DNA from 2 places in the Streptomyces sp. NPDC030814 genome. Region 2 is predicted to be linked to the other one. Evidence: riboswitches for the same ligand, from Rfam matches in the RefSeq annotation. Region 2 holds a riboswitch; the other holds the start of a gene.

The links. Region 2 has a riboswitch for cobalamin ahead of ACZ43N_RS42050 (ribonucleoside-diphosphate reductase subunit alpha). Riboswitches for the same ligand answer to the same signal wherever they lie in the genome.
Positions count from the first base shown of each region.
Region 1: another riboswitch for cobalamin. It lies ahead of ACZ43N_RS09925 (cobalamin biosynthesis protein); the one in region 2 lies ahead of ACZ43N_RS42050 (ribonucleoside-diphosphate reductase subunit alpha).

Region 1 is NZ_JBVIDX010000003.1:687,145-702,676, reverse strand. Features, by position in the region: gene ACZ43N_RS10000 (DUF6286 domain-containing protein) at 1-204, opposite strand, end outside; gene ACZ43N_RS09995 (hypothetical protein) at 201-575, opposite strand; gene ACZ43N_RS09990 (hypothetical protein) at 572-757, opposite strand; gene ACZ43N_RS09985 (Asp23/Gls24 family envelope stress response protein) at 787-1,275, opposite strand; gene ACZ43N_RS09980 (nucleopolyhedrovirus P10 family protein) at 1,362-2,120, shown strand; gene ACZ43N_RS09975 (enoyl-CoA hydratase/isomerase family protein) at 2,245-3,036, opposite strand; gene ACZ43N_RS09970 (helix-turn-helix domain-containing protein) at 3,154-3,375, opposite strand; gene abc-f (ribosomal protection-like ABC-F family protein) at 3,737-5,335, opposite strand; gene ACZ43N_RS09960 (VOC family protein) at 5,605-6,018, shown strand; gene ACZ43N_RS09955 (hypothetical protein) at 6,092-7,501, opposite strand; gene ACZ43N_RS09950 (alpha/beta hydrolase family protein) at 7,775-8,893, opposite strand; gene ACZ43N_RS09945 (class II aldolase/adducin family protein) at 9,071-9,808, opposite strand; gene ACZ43N_RS09940 (inorganic phosphate transporter) at 10,233-11,492, shown strand; gene ACZ43N_RS09935 (hypothetical protein) at 11,521-11,742, shown strand; gene ACZ43N_RS09930 (hypothetical protein) at 11,857-12,114, opposite strand; cobalamin riboswitch at 12,363-12,506, shown strand; gene ACZ43N_RS09925 (cobalamin biosynthesis protein) at 12,606-13,604, shown strand; gene ACZ43N_RS09920 (cobyric acid synthase) at 13,601-15,112, shown strand; gene cobN (cobaltochelatase subunit CobN) at 15,109-15,532, shown strand, end outside.
Region 2 is NZ_JBVIDX010000048.1:15,147-30,678, reverse strand. Features, by position in the region: gene sigR (RNA polymerase sigma factor SigR) at 1-65, shown strand, start outside; gene rsrA (mycothiol system anti-sigma-R factor) at 62-373, shown strand; gene ACZ43N_RS42110 (hypothetical protein) at 470-835, opposite strand; gene ACZ43N_RS42105 (hypothetical protein) at 990-1,364, shown strand; gene ACZ43N_RS42100 (DUF4388 domain-containing protein) at 1,361-2,200, shown strand; gene ACZ43N_RS42095 (hypothetical protein) at 2,602-2,814, shown strand; gene ACZ43N_RS42090 (roadblock/LC7 domain-containing protein) at 2,871-3,260, shown strand; gene ACZ43N_RS42085 (HD-GYP domain-containing protein) at 3,434-4,894, shown strand; gene ACZ43N_RS42080 (HD-GYP domain-containing protein) at 4,891-6,147, shown strand; gene ACZ43N_RS42075 (tetratricopeptide repeat protein) at 6,273-7,280, shown strand; gene def (peptide deformylase) at 7,415-8,065, shown strand; gene ACZ43N_RS42065 (helix-turn-helix domain-containing protein) at 8,138-9,103, opposite strand; gene ACZ43N_RS42060 (hypothetical protein) at 9,198-9,413, shown strand; gene ACZ43N_RS42055 (ribonucleotide-diphosphate reductase subunit beta) at 9,608-10,618, opposite strand; gene ACZ43N_RS42050 (ribonucleoside-diphosphate reductase subunit alpha) at 10,618-13,044, opposite strand; cobalamin riboswitch at 13,170-13,293, opposite strand; gene ACZ43N_RS42045 (GNAT family N-acetyltransferase) at 13,356-13,862, opposite strand; gene ACZ43N_RS42040 (nucleoside hydrolase) at 14,027-15,016, opposite strand; gene mctP (monocarboxylate uptake permease MctP) at 15,240-15,532, opposite strand, start outside.

The DNA.
Region 1 (15,532 bases), on a different contig from region 2:
GAGGATGCCGGCGGGGACGCGGCGCGCGGACCAGAAGCGCCTGCCGCCCCCGTGTCCGTCCTCGAGGACGGGCGGCGGGTCGTAGGCGGCGGCCGACGCGGACTGGTCCGGCTGGTCCGGCGCCTGGTCGGTGGTCGTCTCGTCGGCCTTCTCCATGACGGGTAGGCGTTGAGTGGTGCCTTCGGAGCGCTGGGGTTCGCTCATCGCGTCCTCCCCTGTGCCGCGTCGTGTGCGTGCGCCAGGTGCAGCCGTTCGACCTGGACGGCCACCTCCGATACGTGCATTCCCGCCAACGTCCCTACCCGCTCGACGACACGGCGACGCACCGCAGCGCATTGGCCGCCGATGTCGGAGGGGTAGGGGAGTTCGAGGGCGACGCGGACGCGCGCGGTCTCATGATGGACGACGACCGTCGCGTGCGGGGGCGCGGAGTCGGGCGGCGGCGCCCCCAGTGCCTCGCGCGCCGCCTGGCCGGCGATCTTCGCGACGACCCGGTCGGCGATCCGGGTCGCGCCGCGCTCGCCGGACGTGACGGCCCGCGTCCCCGGGCCGCGGCCGCTTTCGGCGAGGGTCATCGGCGTCGTTCGTCACGGGAACGGAAGAAGTCGCCGAGGTCCAGGTCCCCCTCCAGAAACCGGCCGACGACGAAGCCGACGGCGCCCAGCGCCGCCACCAGCAGGAAGGCACCGAATCCGCCGAAGTATCCGGCGAAGCCCAGCGCCATCCCGGCGATCATGCCGATCACGGCCAGAGTCATGCTGTGCTCCTAGGGCTCGGACGCTTCTGTCACTGCAGCCGGGTCTCCGACTCCTCGTCCTCGTCCTCCGGCAGCTTCACATCGCTGACGGCGATGTTGACCTCGACGACCTCCAGGCCCGTCATCCGCTCGACGGCGGTGATGACGTTCTCGCGCACGGCGCGGGCGACGTCGGTGATGGACACGCCGTAGTCCACGACGATCTCCAGGTCCAGTGCGGTCTGCACCTCGCCGACCTCGGCGCTCACGCCGCGGGTGACGGCCTTCGAGCCGCCGGGCACCCGGTCGCGGACGGCGCCGAAGGTCCGGGACAGCCCGCTGCCCATGGTGTGCACACCGAGCACGTCACGTGCCGCGAGCCCGGCGATCTTCTCGACCACACCGTCGGCGATGGTCGTGCGTCCCCGGGTCGCCGGGTCGCCGCCACCGCGCCGGACGGCCTTGCGGCCCCCGGTCTGCGTCGGGTCCTTGGTGGTGTCGGGGCTCTCCGTCCGGTTCCGCTCCGTCATGTCACTCATGGCGCACGTTCCTTCCGGTTGTCCTGCTTTGCCCACATTAAGCCTGGTTGCGCCGCATTGCGCAGGGAATGCGGCAGGCTGGAGGAATGACGGCGGACGGCTGGACAGAAGCGGTACGACAACAGCTGGGCCTCGGCCGGGTCCTCCCCCTGGGCGGCCCGCACGACGGCGCATGGATCACGGAGGCGGCGGCCACCGCGGCGCTACGACGGGCGGTGGCCTCGATGCGCGGGGTGCGTCTCGGCGCCCTGCGCATCGCGCTGGCCGACCCGTCCGGGGCGGACGTCCCCGCCGTCCCCGCTCCCCCGAGCGCCCTCCCGCCGGGCCCCCTGCGGGTCACCGCCGACTTCCTCGCGTCGGCGGCCCCGCCCGCCGAGCCGTTCCCCGTCACGGCGGACCGGCTGCGGGCGGCCCTCGCCGAGGCCGCCGCTCAGCGGCTGGGACTGGCGGTGACGGAGATCGACCTGCGGATGACGGATCTGCTGGAGACCGACGAGCCCGGCGGCCCGCCCGCGTCGGCGATGCCCGCGTCGCCCGGCGGCTCCGGTCCCGGCGGCTCCGGTCCCGCCGGGCCGCTCCCGACGGGTGACGGCGAGGAGTCCCGTGTGACCGCCGCGACTCTCGGGGTCGCGGGGGTGAGCCGTCTGACCGGCGCGCTGGGCGGTCCGGCCCGGGCGGTCCACATCGACACAGGGCCCGCACTGCCCCGTCGCCATGTCCGCGTCGAACTGGCGGTGACGGAGGAGAGACGGGCCCTGGAGGTCGCACGCGCTGTCCGCACGACGGTGGGCGAGGCACTGCCGGACCATCCGTCGGTGGCGGTCCTCGTCACCGCCGTCGAGTGAGCCGGCCGGTACCCCGGCACGCCGGTGAGGGGCTCGGCAGCCACTCCGGCACGTCGGCGGGCGCGTAGCCCGCTGCTCCTGCCCGCCGGTGAGGTGATTCGGCCTTCGCCTTCTCGCGTCGCCGCTACTCCCCGACTCCGGCGAGGTCCCGCAGCCGACGCGCCTGAGCGGCCCGCTCCGCGGCGCGCTGCTCCTCATAGCCGCGGCCCTCGGCACCGCGCAGCAGGGCCTTGGTCTCGACCACGGCGTCGCGCGGTGCGGCCACGAGCGCGGCGACCAGGTCGCGCACCGCGCCGTCCAGCTGGTCGGCGGGCACGGCGAGGTTCGCCAGGCCGATGCGCTCGGCCTCCTCCGCCTGGACGAAACGACCGGTGAGGCAGATCTCCAGCGCGCGGCCGTAGCCGACGAGGCTCACCAGCGGGTGCGTGCCGGTGAGGTCGGGCACCAGCCCCAGACTGGTCTCGAGCATGGCGAACTGCACGTCGTCAGCGACGACGCGCAGATCACAGGCGAGCGCGAGCTGGAAACCCGCGCCGACGGCATGCCCTTGTACGGCGGCGACGGACACGATGTCGCTCCGCCGCCACCAGGTGAACGCCTCCTGATATTCGGCGATGGTCGCGTCCAGCGCGGCGTCGTCACGACGCGCGAGGTCGACGAACGACGGTTCGCCCTCAATGCCCTCGGGCGTGAACATCTGCCGGTTGAGCCCGGCAGAGAACGACTTGCCCTCGGCACGCAGCACCACGACCCGGACGGAGCCCGGCACCGACCGCCCGGCCTCGGCAAGCGCCCGCCACAGAGCGGGGCTCTGCGCGTTGCGCTTGGCCGGGTTGGTCAGCGTCACCGTGGCGATCGCGTCGTCGACGGTGAGCCGTACGCCGTCCTTGTCGAGCAGTGGTTCGGGCGAAGCCATGGAGCGCCTCCGATGGGTGCGGTCAGCAGAGCAGAGCTAAGTGACTGCACAGTAACCACCCGGCCGATCAGACAACCGACCGGGTGGTCACCATCGAAGCCGATGGGCCGCCCGGCGTCAGGCCGACGCGGCCTTCTTGCCGCGCGTCGCGCCGCCACGCCCTCGAAGCGTGACGCCCGACTCGCTGAGCATCCGGTGCACGAAGCCATACGAGCGGCCGGTTTCCTCGGCCAGTGCCCGAATGCTCGCACCGGAGTCGTACTTCTTCTTCAGGTCTGCCGCGAGCTTGTCGCGCGCGGCGCCGGTAACCCGGCTGCCCTTCTTCAGAGTCTCGGCCACCCGGTCCTCCTCATGGGAAGTGCGCTCTGGTCTCCTCATGATCACCCCTCTGGGGCGTGATGGCCACCCATTCGGCAAGGTCCGTGGGACAAGCTTGTGACGACAGGAGCGCGTCCCCATGAGCGGAACCTGGAATTCCGCACGGGCTTGTCCGTACGGCCGAACGAGTGGATTCACGAAGTGGCAGGTCAGAGACGCCCGACGGCCGAGCCCTGCGCACAGCGGGGCTCGGCCGTGAAATTCGTGTACGCCACACCTCGGTACGAGGAGATCTCACTCAGATGATGGATCACGGGTGAGCCGAATGATCCATAGGCAGTTGATCAAGCTGTCCGATCGGACGTCCGGCGGCTCCGGCTGATCAGGCGAGTGCCACCAGGTCCGCGTAGTCGGCGCCCCACAGGTCCTCGACCCCGTCCGGCAGCAGGATGATCCGCTCCGGCTGGAGCGCCTCCACCGCGCCCTCGTCGTGGGTGACGAGGACGACCGCGCCCTTGTAGGTCCGCAGCGCGCCGAGGATCTCCTCGCGGCTGGCCGGGTCGAGGTTGTTGGTGGGCTCGTCGAGCAGCAGGACGTTCGCCGACGACACCACCAGGGTGGCGAGGGCGAGCCGGGTCTTCTCGCCGCCGGAGAGGACACCGGCGGGCTTGTCGACGTCGTCGCCGGAGAACAGGAACGAGCCGAGCACCTTGCGGACCTCGACGAGGTCCATGTCGGGGGCGGCCGAGCGCATGTTCTCCAGGACCGTGCGGTCCGGGTCCAGGGTCTCGTGCTCCTGGGCGTAGTACCCGAGCTTGAGACCGTGGCCCTCGATGACCTGGCCGGTGTCGGGCTTCTCGACGCCGCCGAGCAGGCGCAGCAGCGTGGTCTTGCCGGCGCCGTTGAGGCCGAGGATGACGACGCGGGAGCCCTTGTCGATGGCGAGGTCGACGTCGGTGAAGATCTCCAGCGAGCCGTACGACTTCGACAGGCCCTCGGCGGTGAGCGGCGTCCTGCCGCAGGGCGCGGGCTCGGGGAAGCGGAGCTTGGCGACCTTGTCGCTCTGTCGGACCGCCTCCAGACCGGCCAGCAGCTTGTCGGCACGCCGCGCCATGTTCTGCGCGGCGACCGTCTTGGTGGCCTTGGCGCGCATCTTGTCGGCCTGCGCGTTCAGCGCGGCGGCCTTCTTCTCGGCGTTGGCGCGCTCGCGCTTGCGGCGCTTCTCGTCGGCCTCGCGCTGCTGCTGGTAGAGCTTCCAGCCCATGTTGTAGACGTCGATCTGGGCGCGGTTGGCGTCCAGGTAGAACACCTTGTTCACGACCGTCTCGACCAGGTCGACGTCGTGGCTGATGACGATGAAGCCGCCGCGGTAGGTCTTGAGGTAGTCCCGCAGCCAGACGATCGAGTCGGCGTCGAGGTGGTTGGTCGGCTCGTCGAGCAGGAGGGTGTCCGCGTCGGAGAAGAGGATGCGGGCCAGCTCGATACGGCGGCGCTGACCGCCGGAGAGGGTGTGCAGGGGCTGGCCGAGCACCCGGTCGGGCAGGTTGAGCGCGGCGGCGATGGTGGCGGCCTCGGCCTCGGCGGCGTACCCGCCCTTGGTGAGGAACTCCGTCTCCTGGCGCTCGTACTGCTTCATGGCCTTCTCGCGGGTGGAGCCCTTGCCGTTGGCGATGCGCTGCTCGTTCTCGCGCATCTTGCGGATCAGGACGTCGAGGCCGCGGGCGGAGAGGATGCGGTCGCGGGCCAGGATGTCGAGGTCGCCGGTGCGGGGGTCCTGCGGGAGGTAGCCGACCTCGCCGGAGCGGGTGACGGTGCCTGCGGCGGGGATGCCGTCACCGGCGAGGACCTTGGTGAGGGTGGTCTTCCCGGCGCCGTTGCGGCCGACCAGGCCGATGCGGTCGCCCTTGGCGACACGGAAGGTGGCGGACTCGATGAGGACGCGGGCACCGGCGCGCAGCTCGATACCGGAGGCGGAGATCACGGACAGACTCCAGGGCGGACTTGGGTGGCGGGTGGGCGGCTGAGGACGTTCCCGCCGTCTAATGCGCGAGGAGAATGGCCATGGGCCGATTCTAACGGGGGCCGGCAAGCGGTTTTCCGCCCGTGTCCCAAGGGATCACGTGGTCTCGGTCACCGCCCGCCGCCCGGTCACCCCCGCCCGACGGCCGTTGCCCGGCGGGTCGTTGTCGGTACCGGGTGCAAGACTGGGCAGCGGTTTGCGTTCCGGGCGACAGAGAGGTCGTGATCGGTATGGCGGGCAAGGGCGACGGACGTCCGAGCGTCTGTCCGACGCTGCTGTACACGGACGCCAAGGCGGCCATCGCGCAGCTCACGACGGGGCTGGGCTTCACCGAGCTGTCGGTGTACGAGGGCGAGGACGGGACGGTCCACCACGCCGAGCTGGCACAGGGCGACGGCGTGGTGATGCTCGGCTCCCGGGGCACCGGCAGCGCCTTCGACACGGCGATGAAGGGCGCGGGTCCCGCAGGCGTGTACGTGGTCGTGGACGACGTGGACGCCCATCACCGCAGAGCCGTGGAGCACGGGGTGGAGATCCTCATGCCCCCGACGGACCAGGACTACGGCTCGCGCGACTACATGGCCCGGGACATCGAGGGCAATGTGTGGAGCTTCGGTACGTACGCCCCCGAGCTGGGCGGCTGACGCCCCGCCCGGCCCGGCGGGGTCCCGCGCGCTCCGCGTCCCGGCCCCGCCGCCTCCGGGTCCCGGCCTCGGCTCAGCTGCCTCCGGTGTGCACCTGGAAGGCGGCGCGGCGGACTGCCTTGGCGAGTGCCGGGTCGGGGTGGGCGGCGGCGAGCGCGACCAGCACCTGGACGGTGCGGGGGTGGCCGACCGCGCGGACCTCGTCGAGCAGCGCGGGGACGGTGGCCTGCACGGCGGACTCCAGGTGGCGGACGAGCAGCGGGGCCTCGCCGTGGTCGGCGACGGCGGCCGCGGTGTCCACCCAGAGCCAGGTCGCCTCCTCACGGGTGAGCACCTCGTGGGCGTCCTCGGGGTCGGCGCCGTCGTGTTCGGCGAGCCAGAGCAGCGCGTAGGGCCGCAGCGGTGTCTCGTCGACGACGGTGCGCACATCGGGCTCGGCGGGGGCGCCGACGACGCGCAGCGCCTCGAAGGCGAGGCCCCGGATGAGGGCGTCCTCGCCGCGGGCGGCGTCGATGAGTTCGGTGACGGCGGCGCCGACCGTGCGGGCCGCGAGCCAGGCGCGGTACTCGGCGCGGGCGGCGTTCGGGCGGAGCTGGGCGCAGCCGCGGAGCATGTCCTCGGCGGAGACCTCGATGTTCCCGGCGGGGCTCTGCGCGGCGACGCAGATCTGCTCCAGCTTGACCCACACCGCCCAGCTGCCGAGCGGGGTGAGGGTGGCCTGCCCGTCGCCGTAGGTGAGGGCGCCGACGGAGGCGATGGCCCGCAGGGCCCAGTCGAGGAGGGGGGCGAGCGGGGTGTCCTCGGCGGCGGCTTCCGCGGCGGGCTCCGCGCCGGGCTCGGGCTGCGGGCCGTAGGGGATCTCGCAGCGCTCGGTGCGCAGTTCCGTGACCCTCTGTTCGAGGAGGTCGAGGAGCTGCTCCACGGGGACGGGCCCGGCGGAGAGCTGGAGGAAGGAGAGCACCTGCGGCATGGCCGAGACGACCTCGGCGACGGCGGCGGGCTCGCGCACCCCGGGCTCGGGGTGCGCGAGGGACCATGCGTCGAAGAGGGCCACCCAGCCCCGCAGTACGGCGCTGTCGTCGCGGTGCCAGGCACGCAGCCGCCAGCCGGGACGCGCGCTGTCGCCGTGCACCTCGACCAGGCCGGCCAGGCGTGCCGTGTCCCAGTCGTGGCGGACCTGATCCGGGGTCAGCCCGAGGTCGGCGGCCGCCCGTTCGGCGGTCGCGGCGGAGAGGGTGCCCTTGCCGTCGGAGCCGGCGCCCTCGCGACCGGGACGCAGGGCGGCGTCGGCCCAGCGGGCGACACGGGCCGCGTCCGCAAGGACGGTGCGGGCCATCCGGGCCAGTTCCGCGGGCGGCGGGGTGCCCTCCGGGGGCCGTGGGGCCGGTCGGCGGCGCTGGGTCACTGCTGCTCGGGGAGCGGCGGCCAGGGTTCGCGGGCTGACGAGTCGGAGCCTGGAGTCGCGCGGATTACGGGACGTCACGGGGGCAGTCTTCCGGTTGACGGTCCGAAAACCCAAACGGAATGTCACAGCGGGCGACAGGGGTGGCCAACGCACGGGCCCCTCAGGGGCGTGACACCGGCGAGGAGCGCCTTGGTTCAGCGCTAAACGGAATGTGGCGTACCTGTCTGCGAGGGGCCCGTCTGCGGGGCTTCGCGACGGCGCCCCGGGCGGGGTACCCGGGGGCACCGAGGCGGGGCATCGGGGGCAGCGGAGGCGGCGGCCGGGGCACACCGGTCGTCCTCTCCCCCGGCGTCACATCAGCGGTGTCAGGAAACGGCGCAGGGACTCCTCGTAGCGCGCGGGGTCGGCGTTCCACATGGCGGCGTGGGGTGCCTCGGGCACGGTGCGCAGGGTGACGCGGCCGGGGTGGTGGGCGGCGAGCCGGCGGGAGGTGTCCCAGGGGGCGACGACGTCGTCCGGGCCGTGGAAGATCAGGGCCGGTACCGCGAGGCGCGGCGGTTCGCCGGCCTGGGCGGCGCCCAGCCCCGTGCGGCCCTGTGCGGCGCGGACGGCGAGGGGCAGCAGGGCGCTCGGGGTGCGGCGGGCGGAGGCGAGGGCCCGCAGGGTGGCCGTCCAGTCCAGGACCGGCGAGTCCAGGACGAGCCCGGCGACACGGTCGCGCAGCCCGGAGCGTGCGGCGGCGCGCAGCACCATGGTGGCGCCGGTGGACCAGCCGTGCAGGACGACCTTCTCGGCGCCGAACCGGACGGCGTGGTGGATCGCCGCGTCGACGTCGCGCCACTCGGTCTCCCCTAGGTGGCTCAGGCCGTCCGGGGGGCGGGGGGCGCCGAGGTCGCCGCGGTAGGCGAGGTCGAGCACCGGGAAGCCGTGGCGGTGCAGGAAGCCCATGACGTTCAGGGGGTGTTCGCGGGTGGCGCCCAGACCGTGCACGGTGATCACCCAGGTGTCGCGGGCACCGGGGACGAACCAGGCCGGCAGCGTGCCGAGTTCGCCGGGGACCTCGACCTCGGTGTGGTCGAGGCCGAGGGCGGTGCGCGGATCGCCGATATGGGTGTTCGGGGTGAGCCACACCTTGTCGCCCGGCTCCAGGCTGCCTTGGCTGACGCGTTCGAGTCGGCGTACGACGGTGTCGGCGGCGTGCGGGGCGCCGTCGACGACGGAGCCGACGACGGCGTGGGCGGCGTCGCCGGTGAGGCCGTAGACGCCGGGGCGCTGTGAGGCGAAGGCCCTGGTCAGGGTGATGTGGCCGGCGGCGGTGGAGTGGACGGTCAGCCGGGGCTCCGTGGGCAGGGGTCTGCCCGGCGGGGCCTTCAGCGCGGCATCACTGGCCAGTCGGCCGGCGGCGACACTGGCCGCCCCGGCCGCGAAGGCGACCCCGACGGCCGCGGCTGCTGCTCTCACTGCACGCACACGTCCAGTGTCCTGGCGGACACCGTCCGGGGCCAGTGGGCGGGGCGGCGTGGCCACCGGCCGGGTGGCGGCTACCCGGCTTCGGGGGACGGCCCCGGCGCCGCGTCAGGTGCCGGAGACCGGAAAGGGGACGGGTCCGGGGGGCGTCTGTGACGCCGGGTGGCGGCCGGCCGGCGGCTACCGCGGCTGGCCGTACCCCCGGAACCGCTCCCTGGCCTCCGCCACCTGGTCCGGGGTGAGCAGGCGGGGGGACAGGCCGGGCACCGAGGAGGCCGTCAGCCAGACCCGGCACATCCATTCGAGCTGGGCGGTGCGGTCGAAGGCCTCGGTGAGGCTCTGCCCGTAGGTGATCGTGCCGTGGTTCTGGAGCAGGCAGGCGGTGCGCCCGGTCAGGGCGCGGAGCATGTTCTCGGCCAGCTCGGGCGTGCCGTACGTCGCGTAGGGGGCGACGCGGACCGGCCCGCCGAGGGCGCCGGACATGTAGTGGATCAGCGGCAGCTCGTCGACGAGCGTCGAGACGGCGGTGGCGTGGACCGCGTGGGTGTGGACCACGGCGTGGGCGTCGGTCGTGGTGTGGATCGCCAGGTGCATGGGCAGTTCGCTCGTCGGGCGGAGGGTGCCCAGGGTCTGGCGGCCCGCGAGATCGACCCCGGTCACGTCGTCGGGGGTGAGGCGGTCGTACGGGACGCCCGTCGGTGTGACCAGGACGGTGTCGCCGACGCGCACGGAGACATTGCCGGAGGTTCCGACGACCAGGCCGTCGGCCACCGTACGGCGGGCCGTGGTGACGAGCTCGTCCCAGGCTCGCGCGACGTCGTCGGGCGCCGCACCGGGCGTGGCGTCCCCCGTCTCCTGCGGATCCCCGTCCCCACCCGCGCCCCGCGGGTCCCGTGCGTTCCGTCGCTGCTCAGTCATGCCGCGATCCTGCCAGGAGCCCCCCGGGGGCAGGGCGGGGGTCGGACCCCGTACCTGTGCCGGCGGTACCCCGGCTCACGGAGCGCGGGGCCGAGCCATGGCTGGTATCGCTCCGCGCCGCCGGATGTGTGATGCGTCCCACCGGGCGCCCGCCGGGTGGCCGTAATCGTTCGACGGCTCCACGGCCCGGCCGGAGGAGTCCTCCCGCGGCTGACGCCGGGCGCGGACGGAGGCCGACGCTCCGTTTCAGTTCGACGGAATCGGGGAAGGGGCGCCGCCGTTCCGCCGGAACACGCCCCCGTCGGCACAAACGGAATGACGGCGGCCCGATCGCTACACCCGCTGGCCTGCCTCAGTTCATCTTCCGTTCACCCAGGTTGCCTACGGTCCACGTGCCACTGACGTCCGAAAGAAGCCCGGGTAAATGGAAAACTTCTCGCTGATCCTCGCGATCGTGGTCATCACCGCGCTTGCGTTCGATTTTACGAACGGTTTCCACGACACCGCCAACGCGATGGCCACCACCATCTCGACCGGCGCCATGAAGCCCAAGGTCGCGGTGGCCATGTCCGCCGTGCTCAACCTTGTCGGCGCGTTCCTGTCCATCGAGGTCGCCAACACCATTTCCAAGGGACTCGTCGACGAGTCCGGCATCCAGCCAGAGGTCATCTTCGCGGCGCTCGTGGGCGCCATCCTCTGGAACCTGCTGACCTGGCTCGTAGGACTCCCTTCGAGCTCCTCGCACGCCCTCATGGGCGGCCTGATCGGCGCCACGATCGCCTCGGTCGGCACGGGCGCGGTGCACGGCGACGTGCTCGTCACCAAGGTGCTGATCCCCGCCGTCGCGGCTCCGCTGGTCGCCGGCATCGCGGCGATGCTCGCGACGCGGCTGACGTACAAGCTCGGGCAGCACACGAACGAGAAGGCCGCCGGCAAGGGCTACCGCGCCGGTCAGATCGCCTCCGCCGGTCTGGTCTCGCTGGCCCACGGCACGAACGACGCCCAGAAGACGATGGGCATCATCACCCTGGCCCTGGTCGCCGGCGGCGCTCTCGCACCGGACTCCGACCCGCCGGTCTGGGTCATCGTCTCCGCCGGCATGGCCATCGCGCTCGGCACCTACCTGGGCGGCTGGCGCATCATCCGCACCATGGGCAAGGGCCTGACCGACCTCCAGCCGCAGCAGGGCTTCGCCGCCCAGACCAGCGCGGCGACGGTCATCCTGGCCTCCTCCCACCTGGGCTTCTCCCTGTCCACCACGCACTCGGTCTCCGGTGCGGTCATGGGCGCGGGCCTCGGCCGCAAGGGCGGTGTGGTCCGCTGGTCCACCGCCACCCGGATGTTCGTGGCCTGGGGTCTGACCCTGCCGGCCGCGGCACTCGTCGCCGCGCTCGCCGAGTGGGTGACGTCGCAGGGCACCTGGGGCACGGCCGTCGTCGCGGTCTTCCTCATCGCCTCCAGCGTCGCGATCTGGGTGATCTCGCGCCGTGCGGTGGTCGACCACACCAACGTGAACGAGACCGAGGAGCCGCCCGGTGTGGTGACCACGGCCATCGCCGCGGTGACCCCGCCGCCCGCCGGCACCGTGACCGAGGACCTCGCGGCGACGATCCCGGCCCCCGCGGCCGCGACCGCCACCGCCGAGGCCCCGACCGGCCCCTCCGCCCCCACACCGGCCGTCTGAGCCCCGCGCCCCCTAGGAAGACACCACCATGCACATCGACTGGGCAGCACTCGGCTCCGTCTTCGGAGTCAGCCTCGTGGTCACCGTGGCCCTCGTCGGCCTGTTCACCCTGGGGATCGTCGGCCTCTCCAAGCGGGAGACGGCGACCACCTCCGGCGGCTCGGCCGCACTCGCCACGACAGCGGCGTACGCCTGCTTCGCGGCGTGCGCGGCAGCGGTGGGCTACGGGATCTACCTGATCATGGCCTGAGGCCGGAGCCCACGGCCCGAGGTCACGCCGGCCACCGTTCCCGCCGCCCGCGACGGAACACCGCGGCGAACCCCCTGTGCCGGTCACCCCGGCCCAGGGGGTTCGCCGTCTCGTTCAGGGCGTCCGCTGAGCGGGATTCAGGCCCCACCACAGGCCCGCTCCCGTGGCGACGAGGGTGGTCACCACCATCCAGACGACGGCCCGCGCCTCCGCCCCCGGCACCCACAGCGAGGCGAGGGCGCCGGCTCCGACGGCGAGCATCCCGGCGACCGTGCTGAAGAGCACCAGCGGGGCGGCTGCCGCCACCAGCGTCCGCCGGTCCCACGACGCCCCCGTGCGGGCCCGCGCGGCACCCTCGGTCCGATCCTCCATCGCGTGCACCTCCCGCTCTCCGGACAGGTCTGCACGAGCCGTCCGCTCCCGGGTCCCCAAGCACCGCCAGAAAACCACAGCACGCCGTGTGACGGAAGAAGAGCAGAGCGTTCTGATGCCGACCCGAGCAACCCCCCGGGACGGACGACGGGAAAGGCCACGGAAAGCGCCGATTCGGGCGACTGACACCGTTTCAGCGATGTGGGGCTCAGCACACCCTTGCGCCGCAGGTCAACAGCAAGTTGACGGCTCTTCCGGGGGCGTGGTGGACTGCCGGGGCCATCCACGACGGCAGGAGAGGAAGCCGGTGCGAGTCCGGCGCGGTCCCGCCACTGTCACCGGGGAAGAACCTTCCCGGGAGCCAGGAACTCTCGTCGTCGGTCTCGTCGAACCAGGGCGTGGACACCCTGAGTGAGGACATATCGCCATGCGCGGCTGCCACCTGAGATTCAGCACCCCGTCCTTGCCCGACCCCGCGATCGGCTGACCGCGTGCGTGCCGATCGCGTCTTCGCGTACGGCGCCACCGCCGGGCTCCTCGGTGACCTGCTGCTCGGCGATCCCCGCCGGGGGCACCCCGTCGCCGTGTTCGGACGCGCCGCGGGCGCCGTGGAACGGGTGTTGTGGCGGGACCACCGGGGGTGGGGCGCGCTGCACACCATCGTGTGCGCCGGAGGCGCCGTGGCGCTGGGCGCGGTGGCCGCGGCGGCGGCACGGCCGTCCCGTGCGGCGTCCGTCGCGCTGACCGGCGCGGCCACCTGGGCCGTCGTCGGGGGGACCTCTCTCGCGCGGGAGGCCCGCGCCATCGGGCGGGCGTTGGAGGAGGGGGACGTCGAGGCCGCGCGGGCCCGGCTGCCGCATCTGTGCGGACGGGACCCCCAGGCGCTGGACGCGGACGGGATCGCCCGGGCCGTGGTCGAGTCCGTCGCCGAGAACACCTCGGACGCCGTGGTCGGGGCGTTGGTGTGGGGGGCCGTGGGGGGTGTGCCCGGACTCGTCGGGTTCCGGGCCGTCAACACGCTGGACGCCATGGTCGGGCACAAGTCGCCGCGCCATGGGCGGTACGGGTGGGCGTCCGCCCGGCTCGACGACATGGCGGGGTGGCCGGGGGCCCGGCTCACCGCCCTGCTGGCCGCGGCGGCCGGCGGGGACGCCCGGGGGGCCGTACGGGCCTGGCGGGCGGACGCGCGGAAGCATCCGAGCCCCAACGCCGGGCCCGTGGAGGCGTCGTTCGCCGGGGCGCTCGGCGTCCGGCTGGGAGGCACGTTGTCGTACGGGGGGCGGGTCGAGCACCGGCCCGTGCTGAACACGGAAGGGCGGGCCGTCGCCGTGGGGGACATCGAGCGGGCGGTCCGGCTGTCGCGGCGCGTGAGTTGGCTCGCGCTCGGCGTCAGCGCGGGCGCGTCGCTGCTGCGGAGCCGGATCACGAGGCGCCCGGCGCAAGGGGTCACGAACGACCGCCACGGGCGGTCGAGGGGGGTGTCGTCATGACGGGCGGGGGGCTGTTGGTCGCCGGTACGACGTCCGACGCCGGCAAGAGCGTCGTCACCGCCGGGATCTGCCGGTGGCTCGCGCGGCAGGGGGTCGGGGTCGCGCCGTTCAAGGCGCAGAACATGTCCCTCAACTCCTTCGTGACGAGGGAGGGCGCCGAGATCGGGCGGGCCCAGGCCATGCAGGCGCAGGCCTGCCGGGTGGAGCCGACGGCGCTGATGAATCCGGTGCTGCTCAAGCCCGGCGGGGAGCAGAGCAGCCAGGTCGTGCTGCTCGGCAAGCCGGTCGGGGAGTTGAGCGCGCGGGGGTACCACGGGGGACGGCAGCAGCGGCTGCTGGGCACCGTGCTCGACTGTCTTGCCGAGTTGCGGGGCACGTATGACGCGGTGATCTGTGAAGGGGCCGGGAGTCCCGCCGAGATCAATCTCCGGCGGACCGACATCGTCAACATGGGGATCGCCCGCAACGCCGGGCTCCCCGTGCTCGTCGTCGGCGACATCGACCGAGGCGGGGTGTTCGCCTCGTTCTTCGGGACGGTGGCGCTGCTGTCGCCCGAGGACCAGGCGCACGTCGCCGGGTTCCTCGTCAACAAGTTCCGCGGGGACGTCTCCCTGCTGGAGCCGGGGCTCGACATGCTGCACGGGCTGACGGGGCGTCGGACGTACGGGGTTCTGCCGTTCCGGCACGGTCTCGGCATCGACGAGGAGGACGGGCTGCGGGTGTCCCTGCGCGGGACGGTCCGCGAGTCGAACGTGTCGCCGCCCGTCGGGGAGGACGTGCTGCGGGTCGCCGTCTGCGCGATCCCCCTCATGTCGAACTTCACCGACGTGGACGCGCTCGCCGCCGAACCCGGTGTCGTGGTGCGGTTCGTGGACCGGCCCGAGGAGCTGGCCGACGCGGACCTCGTCGTCGTCCCCGGCACCCGGGGCACCGTACGGGCGCTGGACTGGCTGCGCGAGCGGGGTCTCGCCGACGCCCTGCGGAGCAGGGCCGCCGAGCACCGGCCCGTGCTCGGCATCTGCGGAGGCTTCCAGGTCCTCGGCGAGCACATCGAGGACGACGTCGAGAGCCGCCGGGGACATGTGGACGGGCTCGGAATCCTGCCCGTACGAGTGCGGTTCGCGCGGGAGAAGACCCTCACCCGGCCGGAGGGCGAAGCCCTCGGGGAGCACGTCACGGGGTACGAGATCCATCACGGGGTCGCCGAGGTCCACGGCGGGGAGCCCTTCCTGGACGGGTGCCGGGTCGGCCAGACCTGGGGCACGCACTGGCACGGGTCGCTGGAGTCGGACGGATTCCGGCGTGCCTTCCTGCGCGAGGTGGCGGCCGCCGCGGGCCGTCGTTTCGTGCCGGCCGCCGACACGTCGTTCGCCGCGCTGCGCGAGGAGCAGCTGGACCGGCTCGGCGATCTGATCGAGGAACACGCGGACACGGACGCGCTGTGGCGGCTCATCGAGTCGGGCGCGCCGCAAGGACTGCCTTTCATTCCACCGGGAGCGCCCGCATGAGCACTGGCACTGTGTTGTTGTTGTCGACCGCCGACACGGATCTGCTGGCGGCCCGGGCCGCCACCGGCGCCTCGTACCGGATCGGCAACCCGACCCGCGTCGATGTGAGGGACGAGCTGCCCGCTCTCCTCGACGGCGCGGACATCGCCGTCGTACGGCTGCTGGGCGGCAAGCGGGCCTGGGAGGACGGGCTCGCCGCGCTGAAGGCCGCCGGGATCCCGACCGTGCTGCTCGGCGGTGAGGCCGTGCCGGACGCCGAGCTGATGGCCGAGTCGTCGGTGCCGGCCGGTGTGGTGGCGGAGGCGCTCAAGTACCTCGTGGAGGGCGGGCCCGACAACCTCACCGAGCTGGCCCGCTTCCTCTCCGACACCGTGCTGCTGACCGGCGAGGGGTTCGTCGAGCCGCGCAAGATGCCGGAGT
Region 2 (15,532 bases):
GTGACCGCGGGCTGGTCCCGGCCGGCGCCGGAGAGTCGAACGAAGCGAAAGGCTCGGGCTCATGAGCTGCGGAGAGCCGCACGAGACGGATTGCAGCGAGATCCTCGATCATCTCTACGAGTTCCTCGACCGTGAGATGCCCGACGCCGACTGCACCAAGTTCGAGCACCACTTCGAGGAGTGCTCGCCGTGCCTGGAGAAGTACGGTCTCGAACAGGCCGTCAAGAAGCTGGTCAAGCGGTGCTGCGGGCAGGACGACGTGCCGACCGACCTGCGGGCGAAGGTGATGGGGCGGATCGAGCTGATCCGCTCCGGGCAGACCGTCCCCGAGCACGAGGTCGCGGCCGGGCCGACGACACCGCAGGAGACCTGACCATCCGCACACCAGCGGTACGTGTGAACTGAGCCCGTTCCGGGCACGGCCGTCCGGCCGGCCTCGGAACGGGCTCAGTCGTGTGCCGTGCCCGGCTCAGACCTCCAGGCCGTTCTCTATGCGCTTCAGGCTGTGGCGGGCCAGCGCCAGATTGCCGCGGGAGCGGTCGAGGGCTAGGTAGAGGAAGAGCGCACCCTTGCTGCTGCTCAGCGGGCGGATCAGGTGGTACTGCTCGCCCAGAGTGATCAGGATGTCCTCGATCACGTCGTTCATGTCGAGCGAGGCCAGCGTGCGCATCTTGGAGCGCATGACCTCGGTGTTCCCGGCTGCCGCGAGTTCGAGGTCGAGGTGCTGTCCGCCGCCGAGGGTGCCGAGCGACATACCGCTCTCGTAGTCGACCAGCGCCACGCCGATCGCACCGTCGACCGTCATGGCTTCCTTGAGTGCGGTCTCGATGTTCATCTTGCTGCCCCAATTCCTCAGTGCTGCTGACCGGTCACTGTCCGGCCATCTACGATCGAACGTGAGCGATCCCTGGGTCGTAAGCGCCAACTTTGTTGCGCGTTTCGGAAGTTGACGCTCAAAGTACTGTGCGGCGCGTGAACGTGGAGGGCGAATGGGGGAAAGGGCGACCGCGCTCCAGGCCTCCCTGGACCGGCTTCTCGACGCTCCAGGCGTCACCGGCGTCGCCCTGATCGACGCCGTCACCGGGCTCACCTACGGAACCGCGGGCGACGCTGCCCAGGCCGGGACCGGGACGGAGGTCTGTGACCTCGCCGCGCTCATCTCCGAGCGGCTCGGCCGGGCGGGGGCCGCGGGGGAGTTGGAGAGCGTGGTCATGACCAGCAGGCGACGCCATCAGGTGTTGCTCTCCGTGCACCGATCGGTCGGCGACCCTCTGCTCATCGCGGCCGGTCTCGACCGGGAGCGGGCCAATGTGGCCCTGGCGCTGCGCGGTCTCGGCGACCGGGCCCGCGAGGTGCTGGCGTGAAGACTCCCTCGGCGCGCAATCTGCCGGCCCTGCTCCAGGCACTGCACCAGGAGGGCTTCACCGGCACGGTCAGGGTCGCCGGTGCCCCGGGTGGCACGATTCATCTCCGCGGCGGTCTGGTGGGCGCCATCGAGACACCGGGCGCGCCGACCGCGTCGTCCGCGCTGCTCGCCTCCGGCCGGATCGGCGACGACGCCTGGCTGGCGGCATGCGCGGCCGAGCCCGACGCGGACCGACTTGGCTCTCATCTGGTGGCCGCCGGTCTGATCGGCGCCGCCGAACTGGAGGTCGTCTGCACGGCGGCCGTCTATGACGGGGCGTTCGCGATGGCGCTGAGCCCGCCCGGCGACTGGGAGCTGACCGAGCGTGAACCCACGCTGACTGCACGGCCCGGGATCGAACCCCGACCGCTGGCCGAGGAGACCACCCGCCGTGTCGCACTGCTGTCCCGGCTCCACGGCCCCGCGGGCGAACTGGCCCGGGTCCGGCCCGGCCCGGTCGCCGGGCGGGCGCGCCCCGGAGCCGCCGACCGGCTGACGCCACGTCACCGCGACCTCGTGGAGAGCGCCAACGGGCGCCGCACCCCGCGCGACATCGCCTTCGCACGAGGGCGCGGACTCTACGCGGTGATGCTGGACCTGATCCGGCTGGAGGCGCTCGACGTCGTCCAGTGGGAGACCACGACCGTGCCCGAAGGGCGGCCCAGCACCGCGCCCCGGGTGCCCGAGCGGTCCGCGTCACCGCCCGACGAGCCGTCACCGAGGGCCGGGCCCCTGCCCAGACGCAGGCCGGGTGCGGGCTTCCCCACCGGCGACTTCGACGCGAAGGGCGGGTAGTGAGCTCAGACCAGGACCCGGCCCGCAAGCGCCGCCGACGTACCAAGGCAGCCCGCCTCCGGCGTCGCCCCACCCCAAGAACCCGGCCGGGCCCCGACCGCCCGGCTCCCTCCGCCCTCGCAGCCTCCGCCGAGCCCGGTACCACGGCCGCACCAGGACCGGGACCGAGCGGGGGCGACTCCACCACCCAGCCGCCTTCGTCCGCCGAGTCAGGTCCGACGGCCGTACCAGGGTCGGGACCGACCGGCGATCCCACCACCCGGCCCCCTTCGTCCACCGAGCCCGGTCCGACGGCCGTACCACGGTCGTCGTCCGTCGGGCCCGCCTCCCCGACCCCGGAACCGGAACCACCGGTGGCCGCCCGAACGGGGGGCCCACCCGGGCAACGGCCCCCGTTACCCGTGCGCAAACCCGCGCGGGACACGGGGCCGGTGCCGGACGCCGCCGCCCGGGGGCACGGGTCGGAGACCTCCGCCGCGACGCCGCCCTTCCCTCCCCTGTCCCTGCTGTCGCCCGAGGAACTCCTCGCCGACCAGCCCTCCCTGGAAATGCTGCGGCGCGTCCGCCGCGGGCTGCGGGCTCTCCCCGAATCCGACCGGAACCCCTCCGACTGAGCCCTTCGGACCGCACCCTCCCCACCGCAGACGTCTTGAACAAGGAGCACGTCCCCATGACCGCACACGCATCGACCGAAACGATCACCGGCATCCTGACCGCGCTGCGTGACCGGGTGCTGGGCGTCTCCGAGAGCGTCCTGTCCACCGTGGACGGGCTCCTCGTCGTCGCCGACGTCGACAAGACGCACCCCGAGTCCGTCGCCGCGCTCGCCGCCGCCACGCTTGGCGTCAGCCGCCGCATGGCCGACCAGTCCCGCTCCGGCACACTCCGCGAGGTGGTCATCCGCTGCGGAGCCGGCCACGTCATCGTCGTGGCCGTCGGCGAACGGACCCTCCTGACCGTCATGGGAGACGACGGCCTCGACATCGCCGCGTTCCAACGCGAGTCCCCGGCAACCGTGGAGCAACTCACCAAGGCTCTCGCGGCGGACGTGGCAGGCTGAGACCGCGCCCGCCGGAGGCGGGGTGCCCCCGCCCGCCACGCCCTTCCCACCAGGAACCCCATTTCACCCGAATGAGTTAATCCGGCCATCGCGGCGCAGGGGATTCACCCGTAGTCACCCCCACCCGTGCCGACCCGCCCTACGCTCCGGAAGCTGAATCTCGGGAGGGGCGCATGAGGTCGGTTCCGGCATGGGCACGTGTGTACGTCGCCTGTACCGTGCTCGCGGCCCTCGTCTGTCTCACCGGCCTGCCGGGAACGCGAGCCCCCTGGTGGGCGGTGGCCCTGCTCGCCGCCCTGTACGCCGGCTGCGAGCAGATCACCCGTTGCCGTTTCGTCGGCCACTTCGCCCCCCGGGACATGGGCGCCTTCTTCCCGGTCCTCCTCGCGGGTGCCTTCCTGCTGCCGCCTCCCGTTGCCGCGCTGGTGGCGGTGCCGGGCTCGCTGATGTCCCATGTCGAGCAGCGGCCGCGCGGGCTGCGGCGAGTCTGGCGCGCGGCCCAGCTGGTCCTCGCGGTGTGGGCCGCCTCCCGGACGCACTGGGCGCTGGGCGGCCGGGACGCGGTCGTCGGCCCCGACTTCCCGTACGCGCTGCTGCCCGCCGGCGCCGCGGTCCTGACCTTCTGTGCGGCGCTCGCCCTCCTCGACGGCGGCATCCTGGCGCTGGCCGAGCGGGTGCCGTGGCGTGCCGCCTGGCGGGGGCTCTTCCTCCGGTGGCTGGCACCCGTCGCCGCCCATGGGCTCGCCGGGCTGATGATGGCAGTGCTCTGGCGCAGCCCGTACGGTCCCGTCGCGGCGCTGCTGGTCCTGCTGCCGATGTACGTGTCCTGCTGGGTGTTCGCGCAATACCACCGCGAGCGGGCGGCGCACCAGGCGACGATTCGCGCGCTCGTGCAGGCCGTCGACATCAAGGACGCCTACACACGCGGCCACAGCGAACGGGTCGGGCAGGCGTCCGTGATGATCGCCCGGGAGCTGGGCATGGACGACGAGCGTGCCGAGGTGCTGCGCTTCGCCGGAATCTTGCACGACGTGGGGAAGCTGGGGGTGCCGACGAGGCTGCTGCGCAAGGACGGGCCGCTCACCCCGGAGGAGCGGCGGGTCGTCGAACTGCATCCCGAGTACGGGCACGAGATGGTGCGCGGCATCTCCTTCCTCGGGGAGGCGCGGGCGGCGGTGCTGCACCACCACGAGCGGATGGACGGGAGCGGGTATCCGTACGGGCTGGCCGGGAGCCAGATCCCCGAGGCCGCGAGGCTGGTGGCGGTGGCCGACGCGTTCGACGCGATGACCTCGACACGGTCCTACCGACGGGGCCGCCCGGTCGCCGCCGCGCTGGCGGAGCTGGAGCGCTGCGCCGGGACGCAGTTCGACCCCGTGATGGTGGGAGCGCTGCGGCGGGCGTTGTCCCGATGCGGCTGGGAGCCCTTGGTGATCGCCGGGCCATGCCGAAACGTCCCGGCGCCGGGGACGCCGGTGGCCGAGCGTGATGACACCCCACGCGCTGGTGCCGCAACCGGTGCGACGAGGCGAGGAATGGCAGCGCATGAAGCCGCCCGGGGCGGAGTGGCCGAGACCGGTGCGGGCGAGCGCGGAGCGGTCGAACCGGATGTGGCGGGGAGGCGTGCCCGGTGAGTTGCCCGAGTGCGCCCCGGATCCCGCTGCTGCCCGTCCTCCTCCGGGCCCTCGCCGTCCTGCTCGTGCTCGCCGCTCTGGGGCACACCCTCTGGTACGGCCTCGACGAGCCCGGAGCCGCCCTCGCGTTCGGTGTGCTCGTGGGGGTGGGGGAGCTGTCCCGATGGAGTGGGACGGAGGGGAGGGAGCAGGCGCCGCTGGGCGCGGCCGGGGGGCTCGCTTACGCGCTGCTGGGGGAGAGCGCGGGGCGGTCGACGGAACACGAGGTGCCGCAGGTCGTGGCCGTGGTCGCCGTGGGCGTGCTGCTCGGGTGTGCGCCGCGTGCGGCCAGGGGGCGCGGGACCGCCGCCGACCACCTCGCCCGGCGCGTGCTCACCGTCGCCTTCGCCGCTGTCTGCTTCCAGCCCCTGCAGGACAGCGGCCGGCTGCTGGGCTGGAGCGGGCACGCGCGCGTGCTGTTGCTCGTCGGGCTGCTCGTGGTGACCGCCCTGTGCGACGCCGTCCTGGCAGCGGGCCTGGCATGGGCACGGACGCGGTGGCCGTACGGGCCCCTGCTGCGGGACGAGCTGCGGGGGTTGCTCGGGATCGGTTCGGCGGTGTGCGCGACCGGGGTCGTGATCGCCGTGGCGGTCGGGGTCGCCGGCCTGTGGGCGCTGCCGGTGTTGTCGCTTCCGCTGCTGCTCACCCAGCTGTCGTTCCGGCGGTACGAGGCCGTGCGGACCACCTACCGTCAGACCATCGCCTCGCTGGCCCGGGCCACGGAGATCGCCGGGTACACCCCGCCGGGCCATGCCCGCAGGGTCGCCGCGCTCAGTCGCGAGGTGGGGCGGGAGCTGGGGCTGGGCGAGCCGGAGCTGACGGTGCTGGAGTACGCGGCACTCATGCACGACATCGGGCAGCTCAGCCTGGTCGACCCGGTGCCGGCCGGCGCCACCGCCGGCCTCCCGGCGGCGCAGCAGCGCCGGATCGCGCTGCTGGGCGGCGCGGTCGTCCGGCAGACCGGGGTGGACACCGAGGTCGCCGTGGTGGTGGAGCGCCAGGCCGATCCGTACCGTGAGCAGCCGGTCGGCGCGCGGATCGTCCGGGCGGTGAACGCATATGAGGAGAAGACTCGGGAAGCAGGGCCCGAAGGGCCGCTCAGGGCACTGGAGGAACTGCGGCTCGCGACGGCGCACGACTATCAGCCAGAGGTGGTCGAATCGCTCGCCAGGGTGGTCGCACGAGACGGTCTGACCTTGCCCGTGGTGGGGTAACCCATGGGTAATGAGCGGCCCTCCTTCCGTCCGTGGTTGGATGCGAGGGAGAGGGTGCCCGGGGGCGACGGCCGGCCCACTCCACGGAATCGGCAGGCGGGAACCGTAACTGGCAGGCGGGAATCGTGAGGATCTTCGGCAAGGGACGGCATCGGCCCTCCGCCTCGTGGCGGCAGGCCACCGACCGGGCGTTCACGCTCATCGGCGACGGTCGTTACGAGGACGCGGGGGCGCTGCTGACACGTGCCGCGGACCTGGAGCCGTGGCTTTCCGAGTCCTGGTTCAACCTCGCGCTGCTGCACAAGTTCCGGCACGACTGGGAGCAGGCCAGGACGGCCGGGCTCAGGGCCGTCGCACTGCTCGACCGGGAGACCGGGGCGCCCGACTGGTGGAACGTGGGCATCGCCGCCACCGCCTTGCAGGACTGGCCGCTGGCGCGCCGCGCCTGGCAGGCGTACGGACTGCGGGTGCCCGGCGGCGCTGCCCGGCCGAAAGCCGGGGGCGGCGTCGCCGACACCGGTGAGCCGGTCGGCATGGCCCTGGGCAGCGCTGCCGTACGGCTCTCGCCGGAGGGCGAGGCCGAGGTCGTGTGGGGGCGCAGGCTCGACCCGGCGCGCATAGAGGTGCTCTCCATTCCGCTGCCGTCGTCCGGGCGGCGCTGGGGCGAGGTCGTCCTGCACGACGGGGTCCCGCACGGCGAGCGGACCACGGCCGCCGGACACGCGTACCCGGTGTTCGACGAGATCGAACTGTGGGCGCCTTCGCCGGTGCCCACCTGGGTGGTGCTGCTGGAGGCCGCCACGGAGTCCGACCGGGACGCGCTGGAACGGCTCGCGGCCGACGCGGGCTTCGCCGCGGAGGACTGGTCGTCGTCGGTGCGGCTGTTGTGCCGGCTGTGCTCGGAGTCCCGGATGCCGTCCGACGAGGGCGACGGGGACCACATGGACCCGCACGACCACAGCGAGCCGGGGCATCCGGGGCCCCTGGGGCACGTCACCGACGGACAGTTGTGGGTGCCCGAGCGGGAGTGCGGCATCGCCGCGCCGGCGTCGCTGGTCCGGGGGCTGCTGGACGGGTGGGTCGCGGACAGTCCGGATTCCAGGGACTGGCGGGATCTGGAAGAGGTCTGCTAGGGGCTGTGCGGTTGCGCGCCGAGACGTGGGCCGCGGGCGGCCGGTCACGCGGTTACCGGCGCTCCTCTCCGGCGCTGCCCGTACCCTGTATCAGCAACTCAACCCTTGTTTTTTGAGGAAGGCGTACGTCTGTCATGGCTCAGCAGGACACCGAACAGCAGCACGTGGGCGTGCTCCCCGTCGACGGCGAGGGGTTCGTCGTCGACACGGAGGACTGCGAGGAGCGCGAGCAGGCGTACCGCGAGCGCGGCACTTCGCGGCCCATCACCGTCGTCGGCAACCCGGTGCTGCACAAGGAGTGCAAGGACGTCACCGAGTTCGACGACGAGCTCGCCAAGCTGGTGGACGACATGTTCGCCAGCCAGCGCACCGCCGAGGGCGTGGGCCTCGCCGCCAACCAGATCGGCGTCGACCTGAAGGTGTTCGTGTACGACTGCCCGGACGACGAGGGCAACCGCCACGTCGGCGTCGTCTGCAACCCCAAGCTGGTCGAACTGCCCGCCGACAAGCGCCGGCTGGACGACAGCAACGAGGGCTGCCTGTCGGTGCCGACCGCCTACATGCCGCTCGCCCGGCCCGACTACGCCGAGGTCACCGGCCAGGACGAGAAGGGCAACCCGATCAAGGTGCGCGGCACCGGGTACTTCGCGCGGTGCCTCCAGCACGAGACCGACCACCTGTACGGCTACCTGTACATCGACCGGCTCTCCAAGCGCGACCGCAAGGACGCCCTGCGGCAGATGGCCGAGAACGAGCCCCGCTACCCCGTGGTCGCGAACGACTGAACCGCCAACCGACACCCCGGGTGCGCGTTCCGGGCGGCTGCCGACCGCCTGGATACGGGCCGGCCGCCATTCTCAGGCGGCGGCCTCCGGGCCCCGGAAGGTGCGACGGTAGGCCTGCGGGGTGGTGCCCAGGGACCGTACGAACTGATGGCGCAGGGTGGCCGCCGTGCCGAAGCCGGTGCGCCAGGCGATCGTGTCCATCGTCTCGTCGGTCGCCTCCAGCAACCGCTGTGCCAGCAGCACCCGTTGACGCAGGATCCAGCGGTACGGGGTGGTCCCCGTCTCCTGCTGGAAGCGGCGGGCGAACGTACGCGGCGACATGTGGGCGCGCGCCGCGAGCTGCTCGACGGTGACCTCCTCGTCGAGATGGCGCTCCATCCACGCCAGCACCTCACCGACCGTGTCGCACTGCGAGCGCGGCAGCGGCCGGTCGATGTACTGGGCCTGGCCCCCGTCCCGGTGCGGGGGCACGACCATGCGCCGGGCGATCCTGTTGGCGACCTCCGGCCCCTGCTCCTTGCGGACGATGTGCAGACAGGCGTCGATACCGGCCGCCGTGCCCGCCGAGGTGATCACCGGGTCCTCGTCCACGTACAGCACGTCCGGCTCCACGACCGCGCGCGGATACTGCCGGGCCAGCTCGTCGGAGTGCCGCCAGTGCACCGTGCAGCGCCGGCCGTCCAGCAGCCCGGCCGCACCGAGCACGAACACCCCCGAACACACGCTCAGCACCCGGGCGCCCCGGTCGGCCGCCCGGCGCAGCGCCTCCAGCAGATCCGTCGGATAGATCCGCCGCACATAGCTCTCGCCGGCCGGGACGACGATCAGGTCGGCCTCGTCGAGGCGGTCCAGTCCGTACGGCGTCGAGATCGTGAACCCGGCGTGCGTCCGCAGGGTCGGGCCCTCCGCGGAGGCGACCGCGAAGTCGTACACCGGAAGGCCCTCGTCGCTGCGGTCCAGACCGAAGACCTCGCAGACAACGCCGAGTTCGAAGGGGTGCACGCCGTCCAGGAGGACGGCCGCGACGTTTGTGAGCATGCCCTCCAGTGTGCCTTGTAGATGGCAGTAATTGGAGGGTGTACGGCAGTACTGCCACTGTTTGTAAGGAGTGTTCCGCGTGACAGTGGTGTCCATGAACACGACACAGCTGCAAGCGCTCATCGGAACCCTGGTCGTACTCGGCGTGCTCGCCGTGATCGTGCTGCCCGCCGTCATCGGCGTCGTCCACGACCGGCGTGTGGACCGGCAGCTCAGGGAGGCGGCGGAGCGCCAGGCCGCCATCGACGGGGCGCGGCCCGAGCGGCGCCCCCGCGGCTCCGCCTCCCGCCGCTTCGCCCGCACGGTCTGACGACGAAGACCGTCAGGTTCCCGGCGCCGTCACCGTCAGGGACAACTCGGGCGTGAGGCCGGCCACGTCGGTGTGCGCGGCCGCGATGTCGATCACCTCCCCGGCCTGACGTCGACCGCGCGGGTCACATCGGCCGGGGACGCGATCACGCTCAAGTGACCCCGGCGGGCCGGGGTCGAGCCGATTCGCCGGTCCTAGAAGTCCTCGTCCAGGTCGACGGTGCCCTCCACCGCGACCTGGTACGCGGACGGACGCCGCTCGAAGAAGTTGGTCAGCTCCTGGACGCCCTGCAGCTCCATGAAGGAGAAGGGGTTCTCCGAGCCGTACACCGGTGCGAAGCCGAGCCGCGTCAGCCGCTGGTCGGCGACGCACTCCAGGTACTGCCGCATGGAGTCGGTGTTCATGCCCGGCAGGCCGTCACCGCACAGGTCGCGGGCGAACTGCAGCTCCGCCTCCACGGCCTCCCGCAGCATGTCCGTCACCTGCTGCTGGAGCTCGTCGTCGAAGAGGTCCGGCTCCTCCTTGCGGACGGTGTCGACCACGTCGAACGCGAAGCTCATATGCATCGTCTCGTCGCGGAACACCCAGTTGGTGCCCGTGGCCAGACCGTGCAGCAGGCCCCGGCTGCGGAACCAGTAGACGTACGCGAAGGCGCCGTAGAAGAACAGGCCCTCGATGCACGCCGCGAAGCAGATGAGGTTGAGCAGGAAGCGGCGGCGGTCGGCCCGGGACTCCAGGCGGTCCAGCTTCTCCACCGAGTCCATCCACTTGAAGCAGAACTCGGCCTTCTCACGGATGGACGGGATGTTCTCCACCGCCGCGAAGGCCGCCGCCCTGTCCTCCGGGTCGGGGAGGTAGGTGTCCAGCAGCGTCAGGTAGAACTGGACGTGGACGGCCTCCTCGAAGAGCTGCCGCGACAGATACAGCCGCGCCTCGGGGGAGTTGATGTGCTTGTACAGCGTCAGCACCAGGTTGTTGGCGACGATCGAGTCGCCCGTCGCGAAGAAGGCGACCAGACGGCCGATCAGGTGCTGCTCGGCGGGGCTGAGCTTCGCGAGGTCGGCGACGTCCGAGTGGAGGTCGACCTCCTCCACGGTCCACGTGTTCTTGATGGCGTCCCGGTAGCGCTCGTAGAAGTCCGGATAGCGCATGGGACGCAGAGTCAGCTCGAAGCCGGGGTCGAGGAGATTCTGGGTGCTGGACATTACTGGCAGGCCTCGCAGGACTCGGGGTTCTCAAGGGAGCAGGCGACGGCATCGGGGTCGGCCGCCTGCTGCACGGGGATGGTCTTCTGGGGCTGGGCGGGAAGCTGCGTCTGGGCCTGGCCCTGGGCGGCGCGGGCGATGCGGGTCGCCGGGCGCGAGCGCAGGTAGTACGTCGTCTTCAGTCCCGACTTCCAGGCGTACGCGTACATCGAGGAGAGCTTGCCGATGGTCGGGGTCTCCAGGAACAGGTTCAGCGACTGGGCCTGGTCCAGATACGGCGTGCGGGCGGCGGCCATGTCGATCAGCCCGCGCTGGGGGATCTCCCAGGCCGTGCGGTACAACGCCCGGACGTCGGCCGGGATCCATGCGAAGTCCTGCACCGAGCCGTTCGAGTCGCGCAGCGCCTCACGGGTGCGGGCGTCCCAGACGCCCAGCTCCTTGAGGTCCTTCACCAGGTAGGAGTTGACCTGGAGGAACTCGCCGGAGAGGGTCTCGCGCTTGAACAGGTTGGACACCTGCGGCTCGATGCACTCGTACACACCGGCGATCGAGGCGATGGTCGCGGTGGGCGCGATGGCGAGGAGCAGCGAGTTGCGCATGCCGACGGTCGCCACGCGCTCGCGCAGGGCCGCCCAGCGCTCCGGCCAGGTGAACTCGACACCGTAGTGGTCGGGATGCAGCACACCGCGGGCCGTACGGGTCTTCTCCCAGGCCGGCAGCGGGCCGTGGCGCTCGGCGAGGTCGGCGGAGGCCTCGTACGCGGCGAGCATGATGCGCTCGGCGATCCGGGTGGACAGGGCCTTCGCCTCGGCCGAGTCGAAGGGCAGACGCAGCTTGAAGAAGACGTCCTGGAGGCCCATCGCGCCGAGGCCCACGGGGCGCCACTTGGCGTTCGAACGGCCCGCCTGCTCGGTCGGGTAGAAGTTGATGTCGACGACCCGGTCCAGGAAGGTCACGGCGGTGCGGACGGTCGCGTCCAGCCGCTGCCAGTCCAGGTCACGGGCCGTGAGGTCGACGAAGGCGCCCAGGTTCACCGAGCCCAGGTTGCAGACCGCCGTCTCCCCGTCGTCCGTGACCTCGAGGATCTCCGTGCAGAGGTTGGAGGAGTGGACGACGTGGCCCGGCTCGGCCGTCTGGTTGGCGGTGCGGTTGGCGGCGTCCTTGAACGTCATCCAGCCGTTGCCGGTCTGCGCGAGGGTCCGCATCATGCGGCCGTACAGGTCACGGGCCGGGATGGTCTTCCTCGCCAGCCCGTCCGCCTCCGCCTTGCGGTACGCGGCGTCGAACTCCGCGCCCCACAGGTCGACCAGTTCGGGCACGTCGGCCGGCGAGAACAGCGACCACTGCTCGTCCGCGTTGACCCGGCGCATGAACTCGTCCGGGATCCAGTGCGCCAGGTTCAGGTTGTGCGTACGGCGGGCGTCCTCACCGGTGTTGTCGCGCAGCTCCAGGAACTCCTCGATGTCGGAGTGCCAGGTCTCCAGGTAGACCGCGGCGGCGCCCTTGCGCCTGCCTCCCTGGTTCACGGCGGCGACCGAGGCGTCCAGGGTCTTCAGGAACGGCACGATGCCGTTGGAGTGGCCGTTGGTGCCGCGGATCAGCGAACCGCGCGAACGGACACGGGAGTACGACAGCCCGATACCGCCCGCGTGCTTCGAGAGGCGGGCCACCTGGTGGTAGCGGTCGTAGATGGAGTCCAGCTCGTCCAGCGGGGAGTCGAGGAGGTAGCAGGACGACATCTGGGGGTGTCGCGTACCGGAGTTGAAGAGGGTGGGGGAGGAGGGCAGGTAGTCGAGGCGGCTCATCAGCCCGTAGAGCGCGGCGACCTCGTCCACGGACCGCGCGGTGTCGTCCTCCGCGAGACCGCTCGCCACCCGCAGCATGAAGTGCTGGGGCGTCTCCACGACCTTGCGGGTGAGGGGGTGCCTCAGGAGGTAGCGGCTGTGGAGCGTGCGCAGCCCGAAGTAGCCGAAGCGGTCGTCGGCGGCCGGGTCGACGAGCGCGTCGAGACGCTCGGCGTGCAGACGCGCGAACTGCGCCGTGCGGTCGGCGACGAGCCCTTCCCGGTGGCCCACGGCGATGGACTCCGTGAAGGTGGTGACGCCCTGGGAGGCGGCCTCGGCACGGATGGAGATCGTCAGCAGCCGGGCGGCCAGCTTCGAGTAGGCGGGGTCCTCGGAGATGAGGCCGGCGGCCGCCTCCGTGGCCAGCTCGCGCAGCTCCGTCTCGTCCGCCCGCGCGGACCGGCCGCGCAGCGCGGCGGCGGCGACCCGGCCGGGGTCGGCGTCGGAGAGGTCGGCGGTCAGCTCGGTCAGGGTCCGCAGCAACGCGGCACCGGGACCGTCGGTCTCCGTCGCCGGGGTGGCGGAAGCCGGTCCGCCGGGAGCCGGGGCGGCTGAAACCGGGTCGGCTGGCGCGATGGTCACGTGGGGGCTCTCCCTCGCTCGGCACGGGGCCCTGCGGAGGACAGGCAGCAGCACACGAGCGCACGGGGGCGTCGCGTCCACCGGCCCATTCCACGAGGCCCGGACGTCAGGGCACCCGGACCGGACGGCCGGGCGCACCGTCGGCAGGTCCTCGGACTGGACTCGCGTACGAACGCACGCAAGTACACCGTTGCGGGACAGTTCCGGATTCGCACCGGATTCCCCTGCGGCGACAGCGAGCATGAGCATACATCTTGTGTTGGGCTGCCGGTCCACCCCCAGATGTTGTGTCGCGGTGACTTCGGAGCGTGTCATAGCGTCAACTCATAGGTGAGCAGCGTGAGGTCCGGGAGGTGCGGGATCGGGTTCCAGTCGCGCGCCGGCGTTCGAGTGAACCCCATACGTTCGTAGATGCGGTGGGCGGAGCGCATGGCGCGCTGGGTCGACAGCACGACCCGTACGCATCCTTCGACGGCTCTGGCGCGCTCGACGCAATCCCGCACGAGGGCCTCGCCGATGCCACGGCCGCGGGCGGCGTGGTCGACCGCCAGCATCCGGATCTCGGCCTCGCCGACGGAGGCGATGTCGGCCATGGGGCCTCCGGCCGGGACGAAGGTCACCCCGCCGACCACCCGTCCGTCCGCCACGGCGACGAGAACCTCGGCCGCGTCGGCCCGCTTCGCCACGTCCCGCAGTTCGCCGAGGTACTCGTCGCTCTCGCCGAAGTCCAGCAGCCCGTCGGCGAGGTACGCCTGGGCGGTGATCTCGCCGAGGTCGGCGTACTCGTCGGGGGAGATGTGCCTGATGGTGATGTCCATGGATCGCAGTCTGCAACAGGGGGCGGTCGGCAGGTCCGCGGTTGTCCACAGGGGCGTTTGATCGTGTGATTGTCAGTGTGGGTGGGTGGGGAGGTGGGTTCGTCGGGTGGATGGATGGACGGACGGGTCGGGCCGGGGCCGGTTGTTCAGACCGGGTGGGTCGTTCAGGCCACCGCCGGCCAGAGCGGCAGCGTCGTCACGAAGTGCTCACTGAAGTCGCGGGGGCCCGGGCCGAGGGCGACGCGGCCGGTGGTGCGGAGGCGGGCGGTCAGGGAGGGGGACTCGGAGTAGTACACCCGTCGGGCGTCGGCCGGCACGAACACGGTCTGGCCGCGGGTGAGTTCGCTCGCGCACTCCACGACCACGGCCCCCTCGGCGGCCGTCACGAACGCCTCGTCCCCGCACACCCCGACGGCCAGTGGATCGTGCAGCGGACATGTGCCGTCCCCGCCGTGGCGGGTGTAGGCGTTCATGTACGTCCGCATCAGCCGGGCGGCGAGGGCCGTGCCGGGGCCCGCCGCCTCCAGCGCCGCGAGGTCCGCGGGGCGGAACAGCCAGCGGTGGGAGGCGTCCAGGTCGACCATGGTGAAGGGGATGCCTGAGGAGAGCACGATCTCGGCGGCGTCCGGGTCGGCCCAGATGTTGAACTCGGCGACCGGGGTGAAGTTCCCCGGCACCTGCGCGGCGCCGCCCATGAACACGAACTTCGCGATGCGGCGGGCGAAGCCCGGATCCTCCAGCAGGGCGACAGCGACGTTCGTGAGCGGGCCGGTGGCGCAGACCGTCAGCTCACCCTCGTACGCGCGGGACAGGCGCAGCAGGGCCTGTGCGGAGGACTCCGTGGGGTGCGGGGCGGCCGAGTCGGGCAGGGACTCGTCGCCGAGCCCGGCCGGGCCGTGGAAGGCGGATGCCTCGCGGTAGGGGAGGCGCGACAGGGGGCGCCCCGCGCCTCGGTGGACGGGGACGTCGGCGTCGATGCGGAGGGCGCGGGCCAGGGCGCGGGCGTTGCGGTAGGTGGCGTCGGAGGGAAGGTTGCCGCCGACGGAGGTGTAGGCCCTGAGGTCCCAGAGACCTGTGCCGAGCAGGTACTGGAGGGCTACGGCGTCGTCGATACCGGGGTCGCTGTCCAGGACGATCGGTGTGGGGGCCGTCACGTGGTCAGGGTAGACGGGGGCGCCCCGCCGCCGGTGCCGTTTCACCGCCAGGGTCTGCGCCCCTTCCCCCCCCTGGGCGCCTTTGAGCTCGGGGGCTCCTGGGGGTCGGCGGACGCGGGTTCGCCGTGGTTGCTCGCGCAGTCCCCGCGCCCCGTTCGGGCCTTCGGCCCGTCGAGGGGCCTCGGCCCGTCCGAAGGGGCGCGGGGTCCTTTACGCCAGCGAATCAGTGGCTCGAACCCGCCGTCGCCGGAGGCAGTTCCACCTGGACTCCCGCGTCGCCCGCGTCGGCCGTGTAGTCGCTCGGCTTGGTCTCGTCGATGCCGTCGGGGGCCTTGGCCGCCCGGAGGACGAAGGTGAGGACCACGGTGACGACGACATTCAGGACGAAGGCGGTGAGGCCGATGTAGCCGATCTCACCGATGCCGGGGATCTCCGCGGAGGAGCCGCCGAAGTGCTTCTGGGTCGGCGAGGAGACGTTCCACGCGGCGACCGTCCCGTAGATCATGCCGACCGCCC